DNA from 4 places in the Gynuella sp. genome. Region 1 is predicted to be linked to each of the others. Evidence: predicted binding sites of a transcription regulator. Region 1 holds the regulator's gene; each other region holds the start of a gene.
What was found. Region 1 encodes sigma-54, which starts transcription at its own class of promoters, with help from an activator protein. Its sites were predicted from a motif close to TGGCACNNNNNTTGCTNT; they were not measured.
Positions count from the first base shown of each region.

Region 2: a site for sigma-54 is predicted at 2,758-2,775, ahead of nifL (nitrogen fixation negative regulator NifL). Genes of this name have one in related genera too.
Region 3: a site for sigma-54 is predicted at 2,491-2,508, ahead of ACQY6I_RS10865 (amino acid ABC transporter substrate-binding protein). Genes of this name have one in related genera too.
Region 4: a site for sigma-54 is predicted at 2,264-2,281, ahead of ACQY6I_RS14720 (HesB/IscA family protein). Genes of this name have one in related genera too.

Region 1 is NZ_JBNKSF010000035.1:20,982-25,542, reverse strand. Features, by position in the region: gene ptsN (PTS IIA-like nitrogen regulatory protein PtsN) at 1-342, opposite strand, end outside; gene hpf (ribosome hibernation-promoting factor, HPF/YfiA family) at 369-668, opposite strand; gene ACQY6I_RS13275 (RNA polymerase factor sigma-54) at 858-2,393, opposite strand; gene lptB (LPS export ABC transporter ATP-binding protein) at 2,423-3,148, opposite strand; gene lptA (lipopolysaccharide transport periplasmic protein LptA) at 3,145-3,645, opposite strand; gene lptC (LPS export ABC transporter periplasmic protein LptC) at 3,629-4,192, opposite strand; gene ACQY6I_RS13255 (calcium/sodium antiporter) at 4,206-4,561, opposite strand, start outside.
Region 2 is NZ_JBNKSF010000041.1:41,388-45,948, forward strand. Features, by position in the region: gene nifA (nif-specific transcriptional activator NifA) at 1-1,118, opposite strand, end outside; gene nifL (nitrogen fixation negative regulator NifL) at 1,145-2,710, opposite strand; gene rsxA (electron transport complex subunit RsxA) at 3,008-3,580, shown strand; gene ACQY6I_RS17415 (RnfABCDGE type electron transport complex subunit B) at 3,623-4,153, shown strand; gene rsxC (electron transport complex subunit RsxC) at 4,155-4,561, shown strand, end outside.
Region 3 is NZ_JBNKSF010000027.1:237,477-242,037, forward strand. Features, by position in the region: gene ACQY6I_RS10855 (DMT family transporter) at 129-1,061, shown strand; gene ACQY6I_RS10860 (amino acid ABC transporter substrate-binding protein) at 1,065-2,201, opposite strand; gene ACQY6I_RS10865 (amino acid ABC transporter substrate-binding protein) at 2,669-3,682, shown strand; gene ACQY6I_RS10870 (amino acid ABC transporter permease) at 3,990-4,561, shown strand, end outside.
Region 4 is NZ_JBNKSF010000035.1:357,051-361,611, reverse strand. Features, by position in the region: gene djlA (co-chaperone DjlA) at 1-595, shown strand, start outside; gene nhaD (sodium:proton antiporter NhaD) at 825-2,078, shown strand; gene ACQY6I_RS14720 (HesB/IscA family protein) at 2,327-2,650, shown strand; gene nifU (Fe-S cluster assembly protein NifU) at 2,763-3,674, shown strand; gene nifS (cysteine desulfurase NifS) at 3,677-4,561, shown strand, end outside.

The DNA of each region.
Region 1 (4,561 bases):
CTCAAGGTGAGCTGTTTTTTCTTCCTCTGGAACCAATAACACAAACAGAAGATTCACCGGACGTTTATCAACAGCGTCAAAATCAATTGGATCTTTCAACCTGAAAAAAGCACCAATGATTTTGTCGTAATCACTGATTCGACAGTGCGGGATGGCAACACCATTACCAAAACCTGTACTGCCGAGCCGCTCTCTTGCGATCAGGTTGTCGAAAATATAGTCAGATGTCAGTTCCGGCACAAGCTGGCTGATCATCTCGGCGATATCCTGTAATGCTTTCTTTTTACTGGTAGCGGCCACATCTGTAAAGATGTAGCCGGGTTGTAGGATTTGTTTAAGCATGAGTATTAAAGAAACCTGCTTTTAAATTAGTGGCCATGTTGCCGGTTAACATGTTTTTCCTTATGTTTCAGCAATTGTCGGTCAAGTTTGTCGTGCATCAGATCAATAGCAGCGTAGAGGTCATCATGGGTGGCATCTGCATGGATTTGTGTGCCTGGTATATTAATTTGCGCCTCCGCTTTTTGTCGGGACTTTTCGACAGACAAGGTAACTTGAACATTACTGATCTGATCGTGATGTTTTTCCAGTTTTTCTATACGGTTTTTGACGTAATCTTTGAGAGGATCGGTGATTTCCAGGTGATGGCCACTGATATTGATTTGCATAGGCTTCTCCTCAGTTTATTTGGATGTTTGGCATCCACTTATCTTTATGGGGCCGGAACTGCGTTCCGGCTTATTGTTAAGAATAGCTTGTGTTGTAGATAAATGCTTGATCTGGGTAGTGAATTTCCCTAGACCTTACCACTCATTACATTTTTTTTTACAGTCTGATTGACATGTATTCTTGTTTAGCTAAACCAGTTGTTTACGTTCATTTGAGGGGGGAATATTTAACGCCTCCCGATATTTTGCGATTGTTCTACGTGCTACCTGAATTCCCTGATCTCCCAGCATCGTAGCGATTTTACTGTCACTCAACGGCTTTTTAGGGTTCTCTGATGCAACCAGCTTTTTGATGATTGCACGGATTGCGGTAGAGGAGCACTCTCCCCCTGAGCTGGTACTGACGTGGCTGGAAAAGAAGAACTTCAGCTCAAAGATGCCTCTCGGAGTATGCATATATTTCTGAGTAGTCACCCTGGAAATGGTGGACTCATGCATATCCACAGCTTCGGCAATATCATGCAGTACCAATGGCTTCATGGCTTCTTCACCATATTCAAAAAAACCAAGTTGGTGTTCGACGATTTTGGTGGCCACCTTCAGAAGGGTTTCGTTACGGCTTTGCAGGCTCTTGATGAACCACCTTGCTTCCTGAAGGTTGTCACGAAGGTAAGTGTTGTCATCGCTGCTATCTGCGCGCTTAACCATGGAGGCATAGCTGGCATTGACTCTTAAGCGGGGTGCAATTTCCGGGTTTAGTTCTACCTTCCAGCGCTGGTTTTCTATGTCTTTGCTCACAATGACGTCAGGAATGACATACTCTGGTTGTAGCGGGGCAATTTGTTCCCCCGGACGTGGGTTCAGCTGCTGAATCAAGCCAATCACATCTTTAAGTTGATCTTCCTTGATTTTCATACGACGCATGATCGTAGCGTAGTCCTTACTACCGAGCAGGTTGAGATACTGGTCAACCAGTTGAATGGTTTCTTTGAGTGCCGGGGTCGTTTCCGGTAGCTGTTTTAGTTGTGCCAGCAGACAGTCGCGCAGGTCACGGCTGCATACTCCTACCGGATCAAACATTTGCAGTCTGTGTAATACTGCATCCACTTCTTCCACATCCAGAGGATCTTCCTCTGTGCCGATATCCTGTTGCAGTGAGTCGACCAGCTCTTGCCAATCCGTATTTAAATAGCCATCAGCGTTGATACAGTCAAGAATGGCAAATGCGATGGCGCGATCCCGGTCAGACATTGGTGTCAGATTCAGCTGCCAGCGCAAATGTTCTTCCAGGCTGTCAGTGGTTGAATTCTGATTTTCGTAAAAATTGTCATCATCGGATGCAGGAGCTGACAGACCCGTTGGGGCATGTTGATAGACATCATCCCAGGAGCTGTCCACAGCAAGGTCGTCAGGGATATTTTCACCCCATTCCTGGTCTATTTCCCGGACTTCGGTTTCATTATTACCGTTGTTTTCTTTGGGGGCTTCGCTGAAATCGGTTGCGCCGTTTTCTTTGGCTGTATCGTGTTTTAACACACCGTTTTCATGATTATCCTGATGTCCTTCGCTATCCTCTTCAACTTCGAGCATGGGATTGGAATCCAATGCCTGCTGAATCTCCTGTTGCAGATCCAATGTGGACAGTTGTAACAGCTTAATGGCCTGTTGCAACTGGGGGGTCATGGTCAGATGTTGACCCATTTTGAGTTGTAGAGAAGTCTTCATATACTCATTGGTTCTCAAATTTGCATATCTTACAGGCGGAAATTATCGCCCAGATAGGTTTCACGTACTTTCTGATTGGCTAGTATCTGTTCTGCGTTGCCTTCGGCAATAATATGTCCATTACCTACTATGTAGGCACGTTCACAGATATCCAATGTCTCGCGTACGTTATGGTCTGTAATCAATACGCCGATACCGCGATTTTTCAAGTGTGTCACTATTTCCTTGATGTCACTGACAGAAATTGGATCAACCCCGGCAAATGGTTCATCCAGTAATATGAATTTGGGTTCCATAGCCAGAGCTCTGGCGATTTCCACTCGGCGACGCTCTCCCCCAGATAAAGCCATTCCGAGACTTTTGCGAACATGTTGAATATTGAATTCGTTCAACAGTTTTTCGAGTTCCTGCCTGCGTTGTTGACCGGATAGCTCCTTTCGGATCTCCAGAATGGCCATCAGGTTATGTTCCACGCTAAGCTTTCTGAATACACTGGCTTCCTGAGGCAGATAACCGATACCTTTTTTGGCTCTGCCGTGCATTGGCAGGCCGGTAATATTTTGTTGATCGACATATACCTGCCCCCGATCTGCAGGTACCAGGCCGACAATCATATAAAAACAGGTTGTTTTACCAGCTCCATTGGGGCCAAGCAGGCCGACAACTTCGCCTATCCCCACATCCAGGGACACGTCTTTCACGATTTCCCGTGGACCGTAGGATTTGGCGAGATTTTTAGCTGATAGAATGGTCATTGATCCCCCAGAGCATCTGGCTGAAGCGTCATTTCAACTCCGCCATTTGCCTGTCCACTGCCGTCTTTGACGTTGTAGCGGATCTTGCCACCAGACATATTGTTCCCAGTGCGGTTCAACTTTGCATCCCCGTCTATAAGGATTTCACCGTTATTGACGTTATATTCCAGATAATTGCCCTGAGCTTCCAGTGGTTGTTTGTCCTCAGCTTTCAGTAGCTGGCTGAAGTGTGCTGGTTTGCCGTTAGCCGTCATTTTTGTAACACTGCCATCAACGAGATAGATAAACACCTCGTCAGCATAAAGTCTGATGGAGCCCTGCTGAAATTCCACCTGTCCTGAGTAGGTCATAACACCTTTGATATTGTTGTATTCGCTTTGTTTGGCTTTGACTTTGATGGGTTGTTTGGTGTCGTCTGGCAGGGCAACGGCTGGAGTACAAATTCCCAGGCTCACTAGCATGATTAGAAAGGTACAGGTATTAGTGAATGACTTCATATTGTGCTTCAACATCTGAATTGAATCTGACCGTTTCTTGTTGTACGTCTATTTCCATTCCCACTGCTGTCATTACTCCGAATTGATCTTTCATTGTAACAGGCTCTTCAGTGTAGGCATATTTGGTCTGATAATTGTATATAAGTTGGTTTGTAAGTAATACTGCTAAGTTCGGTCCGCCAATCTGTCTGACTTCAACCTGACCATTCAATTCAATACTGTCATCGTCACTGCGAATGATTGCATTAAGGCTTTGGATGTGGCTTACCGGACCGTTTTTGTTGAATACTTCGATATTGGGGGTACTGATCAGGATCACGTTATTTTTACCCGGCATGACCAGCTCTGGAGTCGTGATTTCGTGAATCAGGTGTCCTGAGCTATCAAAATTTCGACTGTGCAGATCATTGGCAAATAATTGCACAGGCGTGCCCGAGACTGTGTCTTCAGTGATGCTAATGTCTTTTTGGGATACCCAGAAATAGCCAACTGTGGCGATAAGTAGTGGGACCAGCAACACTGGTCGATGCGACTTTTTGGCTGCCATTATTTAGCCCTGGTCAGGTCAGAGACTGATAGTTGAGAAATAAATAACCACCGTATGCAATTAATGCCATTAATGCAAAAATTCGCCCTAAAGATTTGCCGCTGGAGCCCTTGATTACCAGGTTGATTGACAGAAATGCCGTCATAAAAATCATGACAAGATAATCGCGCCAGAATACGTCTGCTGCAAATGTATTCGGAGCGAGTATCGCTGGTATGCCGATAACAGCCAAAAGATTGAACAGGTTTGATCCAAGCACATTCCCAATCGCGATATCGTGATGGCCTTTGCGGGCACTGGCCACACTGGCCGCCAGTTCCGGGAGGCTGGTGCCAATTGCGACAATAGTTGCACCGATGACGAGTTCGC
Region 2 (4,561 bases), on a different contig from region 1:
TTCAACCGATAGTAAAGATCCTCACGAAAGTTTCCCTGCTCCACTTCCGCTTCCAGATTCCGGTTAGTGGCTGCAACGATGCGGACATTGACTCTGACGGTGGTGGTGCCACCGACCCGTTCGAGCTCGCCTTCCTGCAGTACCCGTAACAATTTTGCCTGGAATAACGGCGAGATCTCGCCGATCTCATCAAGAAACAGGGTGCCACCATCAGCTTGTTCAAAACGCCCTTTGCGTTGCCGAACGGCACCGGTAAACGCCCCTTTTTCATGACCGAACAGTTCACTCTCCAGCAGAGTTTCCGGCAATGCCGCACAATTCAGTTTAACAAATGGATTGTTAGCATAGGGTGAGTTGTAATGAATCGCGCTGGCGATCAGTTCTTTACCTGTGCCGGATTCTCCACGAATCAGTACAGTGCTGTCCCACTTGGCCACCCGGCGAACCTGATCAAAAACCCGCCGCATTTGTTCTGTGTGGCCAACCACCATGTTATCAAAACCATATTTACTACGTACCTGACGACGCAGTTCATCACGCTCTTCTTTGATGTCCTGTTTTTCTGTTTCGACAGTGTGGGCCAGAGAGATGGTCTGTACGATCAGGTTGGCAACCATTTCCATCAATCGGGTACAGTCAGGTAACATGACGCGAATATCCGACAGGATGGCCGGCTGAGCAGCCAGCACACCAATGACTTTGCCCCCTCTGGATTTGATCGGCACACTAATGAACGGCAGTTCCAGATCATACAATTCTAGTTTATCGAGAAATCTTGGCTCAGTGGATATGCGGCCAAGTACGATACTTTCACCACTTTCGAATATGCGTCCGATGATGCCTTCCCCAGGCCGATAACGCACGGAATTGGAGGACCGCTTAATCTCCTCTGACTCTACGTGGATGGAGCCGACAGACAAACCGCCATGACTGGGATCAGATAAAGTAACGATGCCGTGATGCATGCCTGCATCATCATGGAGAATCTTTAGCACTTCCGCCAGAGTCTGTTTCATATCCAGAGATTTATTCAACACGCTGGACACTCGGTACAAAACCAGAAGTTGTTTTTCCAGCAGTTGCAATCGGCTGACTACGATGGTTTCAGTCGCATTCATTCGCTTCACTCACTCGGGCCTAAGGTCTATGGTGATACGGGTAAAGTGACTCTTGCCAAAGCTCCAGGACGGTAGTCACGATCAAAATGCACGGTTCCCAGGTGGTCATTCACAATATCCTGAACCTGAGATAATCCCATGCCGCGGCCAATTTTGCCTTTGGGTTTTGAACTGTAAAACGGTTCAAATACTTTGATCATCAACTCCGGTGCAATTCCCTCACCGGTATCGGCTATGTCAACAATCAGGTTTTGATTCTCCCAGCGGGTGGAAATACAAATTTCCCGCACTTTAATTCCACGCGCACTGACGGCATCGATGGCATTATCGAGCAGTTTTTTGAACAGCGAACGCAATCGTTGCTCCTGTCCAATCAAAGATGGCAAGTGCATGGCCGGCTTCCAGTCAATAACGATACCGTTAGCCAGAATACGATTGGAGGAAATACTGATGACTTCCCGCAATAACTGGTTAAGGTTGACAGGGATTTTTTTCTCCACCGGTCTGGCCGGCACCAGGTCACGCAAACCCTCCAGCGCAGAAATACCAGCGTAGCGAGCTTCTTCCAATGCTTTTAACAGGGCGCTGTCTTTGTCCTCTTCGCGTCGTTTGATCATTGTAACCGCAGCATCGATCAGGTTAACGGGGCCTTGCAGTTGATGAATGGCACCATTAAAAGCTTCCTGCAATCCTTCCAGCAGCTCTTCCTCTGCCATTAATACCCGCAGAGCATTCATTTGGGTTTCCTGCTGCCGATGTCTTAATCGGGTAATGTCGTTAATGACCAGTAACAGATGTTTACCAGTTGTTTGCTCAAAAAAGTTTTCTGCCCCTTCCATGCCGGCATCAATCCAGTTGCCAAAGCAACTGAAATAACTCTGATCATCACCACTGCCTTCGAAGCTGACTTCTTTATTGGCGAAACCATCTTCGTTATTCAGTAGATCCGGTTGTTCAGCGACAAGAATGTCTAAAATGGCCTCAGCCGGTTCCACCGCTCCCAGTTGCTGACACAAGGTCTGATAGGATTTGTTGCTCAGCACCAGATTGTGGTCTTCATCAAGCAAAGCCAAAGCCGCGGGAGTCTGATTCAAAACCAGTTCCAGCAATTTATTCTGGTTAGATAATCGTTGTTGCAGAGAATGAACCTCCGTAACATCACGATGCATACCAAGATAATGGTTCACTTCTCCATTCTCTGCCTCAACCGGGGCGACCATTAACTCAGCCAGATAACGACTTTGATCCTTACGCCGGTTCACCAGCACACCTGACCATATTTTTTTCTGCCGCAAACGTCCCCACAGTGCGTGGTACACTAGCCTGGGCGTTGTATGATTTGACAAAATAGATTCGTTTTTGCCGAACACTTCATCACTTTCATAGCCGGTGACCTGATGAAATGCCAGGTTGGAATAAAGAATATTTGCATGAAGATCAGTAATGGATATTGCCACAGGTGCATGTTCGACTGCCTGAAAAAAAACTTCCATCGGCAGTTCATGAGATTGATTGTTATTATTTTTATCGACTGAATGATCAACGACCACATCGGTTTCTGCGTTGATCTTTTTTTCCGGATCTATTGCCATGTACTTGGTCCTGTCAATCATTAACCGGTTCATCTCGTAATGGTCGAATTGCAAATGTTATGCCCTATCAACATAAAGCCATCAACGGTGCGGTTTGGTATTAACACACTGGTTTATTGTGAGCTTTGTTACAATGCATCCAAAACGATTTGGTAACCAAAATGTAGCAAAACCGACAAAAGCAACGACTTCGTTGTTTTAGCGATCTCTGTAAGCCATGTTCCCGCCTAAAAACACTCTCTGATCGTGTGGCATGATTGCTGCACCTGCCCCTAAAAAACTGTAGGGAAGGCAACGATGGAATACTTCTATCTTTTTGTTAGCACCGTCCTGGTTAACAACGTGGTTCTGGTTCGTTTTCTCGGCCTGTGCCCGTTCATGGGTGCATCTAACAATTTGTCTACGGCTATGGGAATGGGGCTGGCTACCACTTTTGTACTCACGCTGGCCTCCATGAGTAGCTGGTTACTAGAGCACCTGATTCTGGAACCGCTGCACATCGAATTTCTACGCATTCTGACATTTATTCTGGTGGTCGCAGCACTGGTTCAGTTTACAGAAATGGTGATTCGAAAAATCAGCCCGGTGCTTTATAAAACACTGGGGATTTATCTGCCACTGATTACAACCAATTGTGCCGTTCTGGGTGTGGCACTATTAAATGTCAGCGAAGAACACAGTTTCTCAGAAAGTATCGTTTATGGCCTTGGTGCTTCAATTGGCTTTACTCTGGTCATGATAATTTTTGGCGGCCTGCGCCAACGTCTGTCTCTGGCCAATGTGCCAGCCGTGTTTGCCGGCTCTCCAGTAGGTCTGATTACTGCTGGATTACTGTCAATGATTTTTCTGGGATTTTCCGGATTAATTTAATCGGGGTCGACAATACGACCTGACCCAATGGAGGATATCACTATGTTATTCATCTCACTTGTAGGAGTTATGACAGCTCTCGGTCTGATCATTGGAACGATATTAGGTTACGCCAGCCGGTTTTTTGCAGTGGAGGAAAATCCACTGGTACAGGAAATTCAATCACTATTGCCCGGCAGTCAATGTGGTCAGTGTGGTTTGCCAGGTTGTGCTCAGGCAGCTGAAGCGATTGCCTCTCAGCAGGCCACGGTGACTTGCTGCCCGCCAGGCGGCATGCAACTGGCTACCCAGCTGGCAGAATTATTGGGCGTAGAGCTTGATGCCGAGGCAGTCGTTGCGGAGGTAAAAGTCGCAATGATCGTGGCAGAGAACTGTTCGGGCTGCACACGCTGCTACAAGGTATGTCCAACAGACGCGATCATCGGCGCCAACAAACAGATCCATCAGGTATTTGCAGATGCTTGCACCGGGTGTCGAAAATGCCTTGACGCCTGCCCCGATGACTGCATCGAAATGGTCAGCATAAAAACCAATGCTGACAACTGGCAATGGCCCAAACCGAAGGCAGCATGACATGATGTTCAATTTCCGCTTTTTTCGTGGTGGTGTTCATCCAGAAGGACACAAACAATATACTGCCGAAACTCCCATTACCACACTCGGTATTCCGGAGCGTCTATACCTGCCCCTACGGCAGCATGCTGGCGCAGCGGCAGAAGTTATTGTTAAGCCTGGCATGCAAGTGAAAAAAGGACAACTACTTGCGACGGCTGCCGGTTCAGTTTCTGCGCCGGTACATGCGCCCAGCTCTGGCACCATCGAAGCCCTGGGGGATATTCCGGTTCCCCACCCTTCCGGACTGACGGCACCCGGCATAGTGCTGGCGTGTGACGGGGAAGACGAATGGTGTGAGTTACCGGAGGTTGAAGATCCATTTACACTGGCGCCCGAGGTGCTGGCACGGAAAATTGCGGAGTCTGG
Region 3 (4,561 bases), on a different contig from region 1:
GTTAATGACCGCAGTCCTGCGCAGAGCATACCTGTGGACCAATTAAACTGGAACAGGATTATATGTTCCTGTGGACGTGTCTGTTCATCACCCCTGTTCATCTCTCTTTGTTTTTTTGGAGCATTAAGATGACAGGATCTTTTTTTATTATGATGGCATGCCTGACCTGGGCTCTGGATACGCTGATCCGCTATCCATTACTCGGTGAGGGATATAATACTTTACAGATTGTGATGCTGGAGCATTTGTTTCTCAGCATACTGTTTAGCCCTCTGCTTTGGCTATACCGCAAACGCTGGCTCAGTCTGTCCCCAACCCAATGGCTAGGCTTTATTGTGATTGGTGGATTTGGCTCAGCTATTGGCAACCTGGCATTTACCCAGGCCTTCCAGTTTCTGCACCCCACAGTGGTTATTCTACTTCAAAAACTGCAGCCCATCGTCGCTATAACCCTGGCTTATCTGTGGCTTAAAGAACCAATCAAGAAAGGCTTCGCATTCTGGGCAATGATTGTCTTTGCTGGCAGTTTTATCATGATCTGGCCCGATATCAGCACACTCTTTGGTTCCGTACTTCATTATAACGACCAGATTTCAATGATATTGCTTGGATATGCCCTGACGCTGGTTGCCGTACTGGCATGGGGGAGCGCCACAGTCTTTGGCAAGTATTTATCCCTGCAAGGACTGAAGCCACAGGAAATCATGACCGGACGATTTACCACTGGGTTTATTGTCCTGCTGCCTATTTGGTTGTTACAAGACCACTCCACAATTGACATCAACTGGTCATTGAGTGGCAAAGTTCTTGGCATGGTACTCATCAGCGGCCTGGCTGGCATGGCTCTGTATTATCAAGGTCTCAGAAGAGTGGGAGCACGCGTGGCAACACTGGCGGAAATGACATTTCCCGTTGCAGCAGTGGTTGTTAATTGGGCGTTCCTGGATAGTCCGCTGAACCTGTATCAAATCGCAGGCGCCTTGATTCTGATTGCTGGCAACCTTGGTCTGCGTCTGAAAGACTCTGAACAGCAAGAGTCACTGCAACCACAAAAAGCCTGAACATTAACGCAACGGCGGGCCATACTGTAGCCCGCCGTTGGTCCATAGATTATTGACGCCCCGATTGATTTTAATCGGTGAATTCATTCCCAAATTTCGCTCAAAAATTTCCCCATAGTTACCCACCAACTTGATGGCATAGTAGGCCCAGAGATTATCCAATCCAAGATTCTGACCCAGACTATCCTCCTCTCCCATTAACCGGCTGATCATTGGGTTGTTAGAATATTTAAAACTATCGATATTTTTTGAGGTAATACCAAACTCTTCAGCGTTAAGAATGGCAAAAAAAGTCCAACGGGTAATCTTATGCCATTGATTATCTCCTTCTCGAATCACAGGCCCCAGAGGTTCTTTGGAGATCACCATTGGCAACAACTCCGCACTGCCAGGCGTCTTCAGATTCAGCCGCATTGCCGCCAGTGCTGAACGATCCGCCGACAAGGCGCTGCATCGCCCGGCCTCAAACCCACTGAGAGATTGGTCGGAAGTGTCGAAGATGACCGGCTGATAAATCATGTTTCGCTGTCGAAAATAAGCCACCAGATTCTGCTCTGATGTTGTATTTCCTTTCACACAAATAGCCGTTCCATTTAAATCTTCTGGAGTGTTGATACCAGAATCCACACGTACCAGAAATCCCTGACCGTCATAAAACGTAATGCCGACAAAATTTAAGTGCTGTGGAATATCACGCGTATAGGTCCAACTGGTATTCCTGGACAAAATATCAATTTCCCCCGCCTGTAATGCATCGAAACGTTCCTTGGCATTTAAGGGAATAAAAACGATACGGCTTGGGTCTGCAAAAATGGCCGCTGAGAGTACCCTGCAAAAATCAACATCAAGACCACTCCAGTGACCTTGACTGTCCGGTGCCGAAAATCCGGGAAGACTGGTACTGACACCACAACGAATATGTCCCCGCTGCCGGATGGCGGCAAGCGTAGTGCCATCCCCCTGAACAGCAACCTTGGTACCCGATGAACCCAAAGAGTTACCGCCAAATTCAGAACTGCTGTCACATGCAACGAGAAAGAGCATTACCATGGACAACATGCAATTGCGAAGGCCATTTTTTCTAAGAATCAGCGACATATTCAGATTTTTCATAACGACGATACCGATAGGATCATTCATATTCACATCATTGAACATCATATTCACAAATGCTGCCAAGACCACCTACTAATTTATAACTTACTAAACGGATAGTATGATTACTCATTGTTTGATACGTTTATGCACATATTTGGAATTGCGCGCGACTTCTTTTGCACCAAAACGGACTAACAAAAATTATCAATTTTAAAGAACGGCCTTTCAACCTTGGGACCAGTGGTTCATAACTGAACAAATACAGGCTTTTTCCCCTCAAAATAACGAAAAAAAGCTCTTTTTCGGCTAACAACCGGCTATGTTTTCCAACTGGCATAACGGTTGCTAACTTCATCCAGCGAGTGTGAGTCTGTCTGAAGTGGGCACCAAAGTAGCATTACCGAAAAAAATAAGGTAATACTATGCACCAGCTCGAATCAAAGAGCAGAACCTTAGATGGGACTTACAATAATAAAACATCAACCGTTCTAACCGGTTTAGGAGCAATAATGAAATTAATCAAACTCGCCTTGGCGACTGCTGTTACAGTAACAGTCGCCAGTAGTGCCGTCGCTGGTCCAGTACTGGACAAAATCAAACAGAAAGGTTTCATTCAGTGTGGCGTGAGTCAGGGCCTGCCAGGCTTTTCAAACCCAAGCGAAGACGGTACATGGAGTGGTCTTGATGTGGATTTTTGCCGTACAGTAGCCGCTGCTGTTTTTGGTGATGCCAGCAAAGTCAAATATACTCCGCTATCTGCTAAAGAACGTTTCACCGCCTTACAGTCAGGTGAAATTGATGTCCTGTCACGTAATACCACCTGGACAGAAACCCGCGATACATCTCTGGGTCTGAATTTCACCGCTACTACATATTATGATGGCCAGGGATTCATGGTTCGCAAAGACCTGGGTGTTAAGAGTGCGATGGAACTGGACGGTGCATCTGTATGTACCAACCAGGGAACAACGACTGAGTTGAACATGGCCGATTACTTCCGCAAAAATGGCATGACTTACGAGCCGGTTGTATTTGAAAAAGCCGACGAAGTGGTTGCTGCCTATGACGCGGGCCGTTGTGACGTTTATACAACTGATAAATCCGGTCTGGCTGCCCAGCGCACCAAACTGAAAAAACCAGCTGATCATATGGTTTTACCGGAAACCATTTCCAAAGAGCCTTTAGGCCCGGTTGTTGCGCAAGGTGATGACGAACTGTTTGACATCGTTAAATGGTCCATCTATGCCACAATTGAAGCAGAGGAAATGGGACTGAACTCAGGCAATATCTCTAAGGTACTGACCAACCCATCCGCCACTCCGGACCAGCTTCGTTTTGTCGGTAAAGAAGGTCAACTGGGTCAGAACCTGGGCCTGGATGCGAAATGGGCTTACAACATTATTCGCGAAGTAGGTAACTACGGCGAAATTTTCGATCGTAATATTGGACCATTGGAACTCCCCAGAGGCATCAACAAACTCTGGAGTAATGGCGGCATCATGTACTCACCACCACTGCGTTAATCATTAAATACTTAGCCAAATAACAAAAAAGCTGTGTCGGGAACATCCCAGACACAGCAAGTTTTGGTTTCGTTCAATAGGAATCAAACTGCTTTCAGTTTCAGTTCGTTTCCACGACATTCTGATGTTGTCACCTTTTCATACATCACACTGTCGTGTACTCATTTATGATTTTTTTGTTGTTGCCGGACAAGCATATATCCGGCAGCACAGATTTAAAAAACTAGGAGATGGTTTTTTGAGCGCTCAAATCGATTCGAGCAGACCGGCAAAACCGCCAGCCTGGCGTGACCCAAACATCACTGCCATGTATTTTCAGGTTCTCGTGCTGGGGCTTGTTCTGTATGTAATATATATGCTGATAGACAATACCATGACGAACCTTGCAGCCAGGGGTATTGCATCAGGTTTTGATTTTCTTTCCACGAGTTCCGGGTTTTCCATCTCAGAAACCCTGATTGATTACGATGAAAGCTCAAGCTACGGGAGGGTTTTCTGGGTAGGCTTAATGAATACCCTGCTGGTTTCCTGTCTGGGAATCATTCTGGCCACTGTCATGGGATTTATCATGGGGGTAGCGAGGTTGTCCTCTAACTGGATAGTCGCCAAAATAGCGATGATCTACGTGGATACTCTTCGTAACATCCCATTACTGCTACAACTGTTTTTCTGGTATTTCGCAGTACTTCGACCATTGCCAAAACCAAAAGCCGCTATCGACTGGTTTGACAGCATTTTTCTATCCAACCGAGGCCTTTACATGCCAAAGCCAATCTTCGAATCCGGCTTCTGGCTGATATGGAGCGCTCTGGTTGTAGCGATCATAAGCATATTTGTTATCCGTCGCTGGGCCAAGAAAAGACAAGAAAAAACTGGCGA
Region 4 (4,561 bases), 340 kb from region 1:
GGCCGATGGTCAGATATCCAAAAATGAAATTGCCATGGCCGAAACGGTGATGCAGCAGATGAATCTGTCTGCTGAGATGCGTCAGGCTGCCCAAAAGCTTTTCTACAAAGGCAAGGAGCCGGATTTCCCTCTTGAAGACGTGATGAAGCAATTGCGCAGTGAATGTGGCCGGCGCGCTAACCTGATGCGCATGTTTATGGAGATTCAGGTCCAGGCCGCCTATGCCGATGGCGAATTACACCCCAGTGAAGATGCGTTGTTATTGCGCTTGTGTCAGTTGTTGGGATTTCACGAAGATGTGTATCGCCAGATTGAAGCGCTGGTTAAGTCGGCTATTGGCATTGGTGGGGGGTATCAGCATTCTGGCCGTCAGGCTGCACCAGCAGAACAGTCTATGTCCCGGAAGGAGGCTTTTGAACTGTTGGGTATAGGATCGGACAGCTCACAGGCCGACATCAAAAAAGCTTATCGACGGTTAATGAGCCAGCACCATCCGGATAAACTGGTTGCTAAAGGGTTACCTGAGGAAATGGTCAAGCTGGCCACGGAAAAAACCCAGAAAATTCGCGAAGCCTATGAACGGGTGAGGAGCTAATTACCGGAAATCATCAATAATTCTGGATGTCGCCAAATCCAGTGGACACCGGTGCATATTTATGACTGTAGCCATTGGGTGTGACCGATGGGGTGATAAGGAAAAAATTAGTAATTATTCCCTGTCACCCGTCGCATGTTGCTGGTAAAGCCGGTATGATCCTGCTGCCAATTTTCCTTGACTTGCGTCAAACCTCCTTTAAATCTGAACACATAAGCGATTAATTTCAATGTTGAATATTATTCTGGTTGCTCTTGCAGTTGTCGCCTTGCTGGGCGTAGTGCTGGAAGAAAAAATTCATATCAACAAAGCAAAGACAACGTTATTCATAGGGACTATTTCCTGGATCATTCTATTTATTTCCTCTTCAGGAACGGAAGGCCATGAGTCGGTTATCGAGGCACTGGGTGAAAATATTGCTGAGATTGCCAGCCTTTGGTTGTTCCTGTTGGCGGCCATGACATTCGTCGCATACCTGAACAAAAAAGGGATGATTGAAAACATGATATACATCATCCTGCCCAGCCGGATCAGTGAGCGGGCGTTGATGTTTCTGGTGGCGATATTCTGCTTTGTATTTTCTTCACTGGCCGACAACATTACAGCGACATTGGTTTCCATGGCATTGATTCTGTCGTTGCGATTGCCCGACAAGAAAACCATTAAGTTTGCCACTCTGGTGGTTTTTTCCGTCAACTCCGGCGGGGTGTCACTGATTACGGGTGATGTGACCACACTGATGGTCTTCCTGGCTGGCAAGGTGTCCATTATTGATTTGTTGTATTTGATTGCTCCGGCTTTGAGTGCCGTAGTGGTTTTGGCCGTGGCATTGTCCATGACTGCTTCCAGCGAGACGGTTGAGATCAGTCGCAGTCACTCCAAAGAAGTGCGCCAGGTGGATGTACTCATTGGCATTACCTTCCTGTGTACAATTATAGGAACTATCCTGCTGAACATCTTCTTCCAGATTCCGCCGGTGCTGACGTTCCTGACGGGATTGTCTTTGATGTTCCTGATTGCCCGTTTCTTCAATGAAGATATCGATGAAGATCCGATCATGGAATATATCCGCATTATTGAGTTTGAAACTCTGATGTTTTTCCTGGGAGTTTTGATGATTGTCGGCGTCCTGAAAGAAATTCATGTGCTCAATAGTCTGGTACAGATTTATCACGTTTTGCCACCATTTGCGGCGAACTACCTGATGGGGCTGTTGTCTGCTGCGATTGATAACGTACCGCTGACAGCGGCGTTGTTAAAAGCCGGTATCGATATGGCCAAACCAGAATGGATGGTGTTGACCTACTCTGTCGGGGTTGGTGGATCGCTCTTGGTCATCGGTTCAGCGGCGGGTGTGGTGGCCATGAGTAAAGTGAAAGGACTGACTTTCGGGGCATACATTCGTTATTTTCCGTTGTTGTTACTGTCCTACACGATTGGATGTCTGGCAGTGTACGGTATGGGACATCTGGTTTTCACCTGATTGTAACAGCCATGACACAATCAGGTGTCATGGCTTCATCTCTTCTCTCTTCTCTCTTCTCCGTTATCCGGGCCTGTCGTAAATCTGACAAAGCCGATTTAGTTGATCTAAATCAAACAACATTCTTTCCTCTGTTTAAACCCGAAAACCAATCAAAATCAATCGCTTAGCGATTAAATTCCCTGTGGCACAAGCGTTGCAATTTTCATCCGTGACGAGAACGCAGACTTTTTCCAGGGGCACGCGACATGATCAATATGACAGATAACGCAATCGCGGCAGTCAGCCGTTTCATTGCATCCTCGACCAAACCTGTTCTGGGGTTACGCATTCGTGTTGAAGGCGGAGGGTGTTCCGGCTTTCAGTACGGTATGAAACTGGAAGAGGAGGCAACCAACGAAGATGAGATCTTTGAAGTATCCGGATTGAAAATGTTGGTGGACGCAAACAGCCTGCCATTGATTGAGGGCGTGATCATCGATTATGTCGAATCCATGGAAGCCAGTGGCTTTAAGTTCGAAAACCCTAACGCCAGCAACAGTTGTGGATGCGGTAAATCGTTTTCCTGTTAACGGTATTTACCAGGGCCGTGTCCAAGAGTTGCTAAGCAACGGGCAGGGCTGTACCGAATCCAACCCATCGTCTGAAGTCGCTGGGCCAGAAAGAGATTGAGGAGAGGCAAGCATGTGGGATTATTCTGAAAAAGTAAAAGAGCATTTCTTTGATCCGAGAAATGCCGGTGCCGTTGAAGGCGCCAATGCAGTCGGGGATGTGGGGTCATTAAGTTGTGGAGATGCTCTGCGGCTGTCCCTGAAAGTTAACCCTGAAAATGAAGTGATTGAGGCAGCCGGATTCCAGACATTTGGTTGTGGTTCGGCCATTGCGTCCTCCTCTGCACTGACAGAGATCATTAAAGGCATGACCATCGATGAAGCGTTGACGGTGACCAACCAGGACATCGCAGATTATCTTGATGGTTTGCCACCGGAAAAAATGCATTGTTCGGTGATGGGACGTGAAGCCTTGCAGGCAGCCGTAGCGAATTATCGTGGCGAAGAGTGGAGCGACGATCATGAGGAAGGCGCATTGATTTGTAAGTGCTTTGCCATTGATGAGGTGATGATTGAGGAAACTATTCGTGCCAACCACCTTTCCACGGTCGAAGAAGTGACCAACTATACCAAAGCTGGTGGCGGCTGTGCGGCCTGTCACGAAGGTATCGAGGGGGTGCTGGCCAAAGTGTTGTCCGAGCGTGGTGAAACCTTTGTACCGGCTGGTGTCGGAGCATTGCCAAAGCGCAATAAACCTGCCGTTGCAGCTGCCGCTACTGGTGCAATGACCAGTTTACAACGTATTCGTAAAATAGAAGCCGTATTGGATGAGATTCGCCCTAATCTTCGCCGCGACGGTGGTGATGTGGAGTTGGTGGAAGTGATGGATAAAAACATCTACGTGCATCTGACCGGCGCCTGCAGTGGTTGTCAGATGGCAGCACTGACTTTGAGCGGGATACAACAAAAGCTGATGGAAGCGCTGGGAGAGTTCGTGAAGGTGATTCCGGACTCTGAAATGCCTGTCGCTCTTGCGGGGGTGTAGTCATGGCTGATATTTATCTGGATAACAATGCCACCACCCGGGTTGACCCGTTAGTGGTGGATGCCATGCTACCGTATTTTTCTGAGCAGTTTGGCAATCCTTCGTCGTTACACAGTTTTGGTAATAAAGTCGGTTTTGCGATTAAGCAGGCAAGAAAGCAGATTCAACAGCTGATCGGCGCAGAGCATGAATCAGAAATTATCTTTACCTCCTGTGGTACAGAATCTGATACCACGGCGATTATGTCTGCTCTGGCAGCACAGCCGGAACGAAAGGAAGTGATTACCACGGTAGTGGAACATCCGGCAATTCTGAATCTGGTGGATCATCTCGAAAGTGAAGGATATACGATTCATCGTCTGGCGGTGGATAACAAGGGGCGACTGAACCTGGATGAATATCAAGCGCTGTTATCAGACCGTGTTGCTATCGTCAGTGTGATGTGGGCAAACAATGAAAGTGGCACCATGTTTCCGGTGGAAAAAATGGCTGAAATGGCGGCCGATGCGGGTGTCATGTTTCATACTGATGCGGTTCAGGCGGCTGGAAAAGTTGCCATAAACGTTGCCGACAGTGATATCCACATGCTCTCCATTTCCGGCCACAAGTTGCATGCTCCGAAGGGGATTGGCGTGCTGTATTTGAAACGTGGGACGCGCTTTCGTCCGTATCTGCGTGGTGGTCATCAGGAACGTGGGCGTCGTGCCGGTACCGAAAATACTGCCAGTATTATTGGTCTTGGTAAGGCTGCCGAACTGGCCATGAATCATATGGAAATGGAGAACACTGAGGTTAGGGCCATGCGTGATCGCCTCGAACAAGGACTGTTGTCAGCGATCCCTTACAGTTTTGTGACGGGTGATCCTGATAATCGATTGCCCAATACG